2 regions of the Mesorhizobium sp. M0239 genome follow, and region 1 is predicted to be linked to the other one. Evidence: riboswitches for the same ligand, from Rfam matches in the RefSeq annotation. Region 1 holds a riboswitch; the other holds the start of a gene.
The links. Region 1 has a riboswitch for cobalamin ahead of NKI99_RS25005 (DUF1636 family protein). Riboswitches for the same ligand answer to the same signal wherever they lie in the genome.
Positions count from the first base shown of each region.

Region 2: another riboswitch for cobalamin. It lies ahead of metE (5-methyltetrahydropteroyltriglutamate--homocysteine S-methyltransferase); the one in region 1 lies ahead of NKI99_RS25005 (DUF1636 family protein).

Region 1 is NZ_JAMYSG010000026.1:68,777-72,183, reverse strand. It holds gene NKI99_RS25020 (winged helix-turn-helix domain-containing protein) at 1-693, shown strand, start outside; gene NKI99_RS25015 (DUF6348 family protein) at 745-1,422, shown strand; gene NKI99_RS25010 (hypothetical protein) at 1,452-1,748, shown strand; cobalamin riboswitch at 1,794-1,997, shown strand; gene NKI99_RS25005 (DUF1636 family protein) at 2,036-2,464, shown strand; gene cobW (cobalamin biosynthesis protein CobW) at 2,467-3,407, shown strand, end outside.
Region 2 is NZ_JAMYSG010000022.1:87,147-90,553, forward strand. It holds gene NKI99_RS22680 (alpha,alpha-trehalose-phosphate synthase (UDP-forming)) at 1-858, shown strand, start outside; cobalamin riboswitch at 1,468-1,669, shown strand; gene metE (5-methyltetrahydropteroyltriglutamate--homocysteine S-methyltransferase) at 1,765-3,407, shown strand, end outside.

The DNA.
Region 1 (3,407 bases):
GCCGGGCGCATCACCACGGCGCACCGCCGCGGTTTCGAGCGCTTCTATGACCTGCCCGAACGCGTGCTGCCGCAGGCGATCCTCGATCTGCCGGTACCGGCAGCCGAGGACGCGCACCGCGAATTGCTGCGCATTTCTGCCCGCGCCCACGGCGTGGCGACTTCAGGCGACCTGCGCGACTATTTCCGCCTGTCGCCGGCCGACATGAAGGGCCGGCTGGAGGAACTGGTTGAAACGGGCGAGCTGCTGCCGGTGCGTGTCGAAGGTTGGGACAAGCCGGCCTATCTTCATAAAGACGCCCGCCTGCCGCGCAAAGTCGAGGCCCGCGCCCTGCTGGCGCCGTTCGATCCGGTCGTCTTCGAGCGGTCGCGCACCGAGCGGCTGTTCGATTTCCACTACCGCATCGAGATCTACACGCCGGCCGACAAGCGGCAATATGGCTATTATGTCCTGCCGTTCCTGCTCGGCGACAGGATCGTGGCACGCGTCGACCTCAAGGCCGACCGTCCGGCCAGCATACTGCGCGTCCATGCGGCCTATGCGGAGCCCGGTGCACCGCCTGAAACCGCTGCAGAGCTGTTCGAGGAATTGAAGCAGATGCAGGGCTGGCTCGGACTCGAACGCATCGAAGTGACGCCTGCCGGGGATTTGGGTCCGGCGCTGCTGAGCGTGATCAGCGACGGGCGCTCTTGACATCAGCCGTCGGCTGCAGCCGTTTGAGGGAGTTTTGTCGGCCTAGGTTCAATGATGGCATCGCAAGAGGTTCTCGACCTGATCCACGAAGCGTTGATTGCGCATGGGATCAGCGCCATCCGTGGACAGAACGATGTCTGGATTGGACTGGAAGACCTGCGCTTTGAAGCCCAAGTTTTCGACAAGGAGCCGTCAGGCTCGGGTCGCAGGCTTGTTCTCGAAATCTACGTCTTCTCACCGTTGCTAGGCACTCAGCCGGTCATCGAATCTTTTGTTGGACTGGGCGACACGCGTGAACAGGCGATTTTCCAAGCATTCGGAAAATTCCTGATCGGTGTATTTCATGTGCTGATCGAGGGCCTTGCGGAGCATGTTTGCGAGAACATGCAAGCCGAGATTGCATTCTGGCAACGGAATGATGCTGGCTGGAAGATCTACGGTGGACCTGTGATCACACAGGCTGCAGTGGAATGCACTCTCAACCGGACATATCCAGCGTTTTATGCCCGCTTGGAAAAACTGTTCACGGCTAAGGTTCGCCCTGGCAGTCATTTCATCCGGATATTCCTGGCGAGCTATGGCGGAGCACTGGTCGGCAACGAAATTCTCCTGGACAACGAAACTTGGCCGGAAGGTCAAGAGCTCCTCGTTGATCAGGACTGGCACCACGGCGACGGGTACCAGGCGCTGCGTCAGGTCATCCTTGCGTTGCCGGGAGATAACAATTGAGCCAACGTACACAGGCTAGCGGATAAACAATGGATATCAAAGCCAGGCTGACCCAAGAGGTGCAGGAGTGCCTCGATAGGATTTCGTCCTTTTCATGGGACGTACATGCGCAGGCAATCCGAAAACGCTACCCTAGACCTGCTGGAGACACATTTGGCTTCAAAGTTGATGGCATTTACTTCGATGTGGGTGACAGCGCCGGATGGCTGGACCGGCAAGATGGAGATATCCTTCTGACGGCTTTCGTTACAGCTTTTCCTGATCCCAACAACGAAGATGGCATTCGCGAAGAGCGGTCAGTGGTAGTGAAGCGTCCCCGCCCCTGATTTCAGATTGCCCCTGCGTTGCGTTGACACCGCTGCCCGCAAAAGCCTAAATCCGGTTCAGATGGTCTCTTGCCCGCAACGGCAAGAGCTAAGAGGGAATGCGGTGCGGGGCAAAATCCCAAATCCGCGGCTGTCCCCGCAACTGTAAGCGAAGAGCCAAGGCCGAAAGCCACTGGGGAGTTCCCGGGAAGGCGGCTACCAAGGCGATGACCCGCGAGCCAGGAGACCTGCCGTCTGCGACTTTAGAATCCGATCGCCCGGCGGGTTTCCGGGCAAGGAGCCCGATCTTGGACCACGACAGCAGTTTTTCGGCTGGCACAGCGGATATTTCGTCCGGCCATGATGATGCCTTGGCCGGCGTCACCATCATCGTCTGCGCCTCCTGCCGCGATGAGACCGGCGCCGACGCTCATCCCCGCGCCGGCGAATTGCTGGCGGACGACACGCGCCGCGCCGCATCCGGCGACGACATCCGCATCCGCAGCGTCGAATGCCTCGGCAATTGCAAGCGCCGCCTCAGCGCCGCCATCCTGCGCGACGGGTGCTGGAGCTATGTCTTCGGCGACCTGACCACGACCAGCGGCGCCGACCTCGTGACAGGCGCCAAGCTCTTCGCCACCTCGAAGGACGGCCTGATTCCATGGCGCGGCCGCCCCGATAGCCTGAAGCGTGGCCTCGTTGCCCGCATCCCTCCCTTAGACCTGCTGAAGGATTGACCATGACTGCCCCAGATTCGCCTGCGAACCTCTCCCGCGTTCCCTGCACCGTCGTCACCGGCTTCCTCGGCGCCGGCAAGACGACGCTGGTCCGCCATCTCCTGGAAAACGCCGGCGGCAAGCGCATTGCCATCATTGTCAACGAATTCGGCGACATCGGCATCGATGGCGAGATCCTCAAGGGCTGCGGCATAGACACCTGCCCGGAGGAAAACATCGTCGAACTGGCCAATGGCTGCATCTGCTGCACCGTCGCCGACGATTTCGTCCCGGCGCTCGACAAGATCCTCGCGCTGACGCCGAGGGTCGACCACATCCTGATCGAGACTTCGGGCCTGGCGCTGCCCAAGCCGCTGGTCCAGGCGTTTCAATGGCCGAGCGTAAAGAGCCGCGTCACAGTCGACGGCGTCATCGCCGTGGTCGACGGGCCGGCATTGGCCGAAGGCCGCGTCGCCAACGACATGGATGCTTTGCAGGCGCAGCGCGCCGGGGACGAGACGCTCGACCATGACGATCCGGTGGAAGAAGTGTTCGAGGATCAGATCGCCTGCGCCGACCTGATCATCCTGTCGAAAAGCGACCTGATGGACGCCGCCGGCACCGCCCGCGCCAACGCCATCATTGGCGAACACTCCGCCCGCGCCGTGAAGATCGTGCCGACGTCGCATGGCAAGGTCGATCCCTCCGTGCTGCTCGGGCTCGGTCTCGCCGTCGAGGACGACATCGAAAACCGCAAGTCCCACCATGACGGCGCATTCGACCACGAACATGACGACTTCGACACGTTCATTGTCGACATTGCCTCGATCGCCAATCCCGATGAACTGGCAAAGCGTGTCGCCACAGTCGCCGAAGAAGAAAACGTGCTGCGTGTAAAAGGCTTCGTCGAGGTCGGTGGCAAGCCGATGCGGCTCTTGCTGCAGGCCGTCGGGCCGCGCGTCAA
Region 2 (3,407 bases), on a different contig from region 1:
CATTTGGGGCTGGAGAGCAAGGACGAGGTCGTTTTCTCGGACCGTGGCCAAACGCAATGCCAAAAGTTTCCTATAGGTATCCATCCGAAGCAATTCGAACGGTGTGCCGCAGATTCGCTTGAGGCGCAGAAAGCCTACATTTCGCAGTTGAAACTTGGCGGAGCAAAGCTAGTTATCGGCGTCGATCGGCTCGACTACACCAAGGGCATTGACAATCGGATTAAAGCTTTCGATCTGCTGGCAGTCGAGCCGCAACGTGTCTCGCTCTTGCAAATCGCAACTCCCTCACGTGGCGACATCCAAGCGTACAGCGAATATCGGCGCGACGTCGAAAGACTCGTCAATCAAGTCAACAACCGGCATGGCACGGACGAGTGGATGCCGATTATCTATGAGAACAGGTCGTTCACCCAAGCTGAGATAGCGGGTCTTTACAGAGCCGCGCGTGTTTGCGTTGTGACGCCGTTGCGCGATGGCATGAATCTTGTGGCGAAAGAATACATTGCTGCACAAGATCCGAGCGACCCTGGCGTTCTGGTGTTATCGAAGTTTGCCGGCGCGGCCGAAGACTTCGGCGAGGACGCCCTGCTGGTAAATCCGAGGCTCTCCGACGAGATAGCTACCGCGATCTCAAGAGCGGCCAGCATGCCGCGCGAAGAACGCATCCAACGCTGGCGGAGGATGATGGACAAACTTGAAGCGTATACGATCCACCATTGGTCAGCGGACTTCGTTCGGCAACTGGACAGCAGCCGGGTTACGGTCCCTGCGGATCACTTCCACTATGTTGGCTTGGGCTGGATCAGCGAGGCCCAAATGCCTTCGTATCGGACCGAGCCAGAATTGCACACGCGCTGACGCGTGCACTGGATAAAAACTGGGTCCTGCCGATCGTATGATGCAGAATATGAAGCACGCGAGCTTTGCCTCCATTTGCGCATCCCTCAATGCCGAGCGCTTGGAGAGAGAGATACTTATCCTGACCGCCTGAATGCGGCTTAAGCGGCTTATCGGGACCACAGTCGGGCTTTGCATCAGACCCTTGAGCCAGGCTCCGTCAGTGTGGTCTCTTGCCGCCGAGCGGAGTCATCACGATTGCCTAGTCACCCGTGATGACGACTGGCGTGCCAATTCCCCTCGGACCACGGTTTGGCGCTCACTCCGAGAAAACCGCTTCTACCACGCACGCACGGCTTGCGGCCGCATCGTTAAACATCGCCACCAATGCGATCTTCTGCATTCTAATGACGTTGTCACGCGCTTGAAGTCTTGTCCGAAATCCTTCATCGGCGACCTGCGAGGGATGTCGCAGCCCGACAGGGATCCATTAGTTGGACAATGGTGGCAGCGGAGCAGCGCCGCCAATGGGCGACTGAATATTTCACAATGTTAGACAAGCGTAAAAGCGAAATCACATAACGACATAAACATTTCGTTATGCGTCATTGACAAAAGAGCGGACTGCTGTGATTGTCTGCGTGTCGTGGTTCTCGCGTGCGGCGCTGCCGCAGCGGAGCTAAGAGGGAAGCCGGTGCAATGCCGGCGCTGCCCCCGCAACTGTTAGCGGCGAGCCAACCCCACTCATGTCACTGAGGCGAATACCCTCAGGAAGACGGGTAGAGGCTATGACCCCGCGAGCCAGGAGACCTGCCACGGCGAATTACGTCCACGGGCGGGGTGTCTCGGTGGCCGCTGCAAGCCGGCGTTCGTGCCGGCCTGCTAGCGCCTTCCTTGTCATCGGCGCCCCAACCATCGGGGTATGACATGACTGACTCTCAGGAAATTCCTGTAGCAACGCTCGGCGTGCCGCGCTTCGGTCGTCGGCGAGAACTGAAATTCGCGCTTGAAAGCTACTGGTCCGGAACATCGTCCGCTGGCGACCTTCTCACGACGTCGAAGGCGCTCCGTGCCGCTAGCTGGGAAGAGCAGCGCGATCGCGGCGTGTCGAAAATCCCGTCGAACGACTTCTCGCTTTACGACCATGTGCTCGACACCGCAGCCATGGTCGGGGCCGTTCCATCCCGTTACGGCTGGAATAGCGGCGAGGTCCCACTTGACATCTACTTCGCAATGGCGCGCGGCAACCAGGGTCAGACGGAGGATTGTGGACACGCTGGTCACCAGGAGGAGGCTCATGGACCTGGTGTAACCGCGATGGAAATGACCAAGTGGTTTGACACCAACTACCACTACATTGTGCCGGAACTCGATGATGGTCAGACGTTCGCCCTCTCGTCATCGAAGCCGGTCGATTACTTCCTCGAGGCTAAAGCTCTCGGCATTCACACACGCCCAGTCATCCTTGGACCCATCACCTTCCTCAAGCTGGCGAAATCGCCTGCCGAGGGGTTCGGTCCCATCGCGCTCCTACCGCGGCTGCTGCCCGTTTACGAGCAAGTCCTGCAGAAGCTGAAGCTGTCGGGAGCCGACTGGGTGCAGATCGATGAGCCAGCGCTTGTCCTCGATCTGAACCCGAACGAACGAGCTGCGTTCGAATTCGCCTATGGCCAGCTGTCGAAAGCCGCGCCCGAGCTGAAGATCATGCTGGCTACGTATTTCGGGTCGCTGGGAGACAATCTCGAAACCGCGGTTTCTCTGCCCCTGGCCGGGCTGCATATTGATCTCGTGCGCGCTCCCGAGCAGCTGGAAACGGTGGGTCGGCTCGCTCCGAAGGATCTGGTGCTCTCGCTTGGCTTGATCGATGGCCGAAACGTCTGGCGTGCGAACCTGCCCGCCATTCTCGACCGCATCAAACCGATCGTCGCCGGGTGGCCCTTGGACCGCGTCGAGATCGCGCCTTCTTGCTCGATGCTGCATGTGCCGATTGATCTGCGCATGGAGACGGAACTCGACGCCGACATCAGGTCGTGGCTCGCCTTCGCGGCCCAGAAGACCGACGAGCTGGTCTTGCTGGCCCGGGCCCTGTCCCAAGGCAGGGATGCGGTGGCAGGCGCGTTGAAAGCGTCTGCCGAGGCTGCCGCCACGCGCGTGACATCCACGAGGATCCATGACCCGCTTGTTCAGGGGCGGATCGCTAGCATTGAGGACAGCGCGAAGCGACGAGAGAGCGCTTTTGGCGAGCGCTCCAGAGTCCAAGCCGGCTCACTCGGGCTGCCGCCGTTCCCGACGACGACCATCGGGTCCTTCCCGCAGACGCCGCAGGTACGCAAGGCGCGGGCCGCTCATGCGAAGGGCCAGCTGAGCTATGTCGACTATGAGACGTTCCTGAAGAAGGAGATCGAGGCTGCAATTCGCTGGCAGGAAGAGATCGGGCTGGACGTGCTGGTGCACGGTGAGTTCGAGCGAAACGACATGGTACAGCATTTCGGCGAGCAGTTGTCCGGCTTCGCGCTCACCCAGCATGCGTGGGTACAAAGCTATGGGTCGCGCTACGTGCGTCCCCCCAT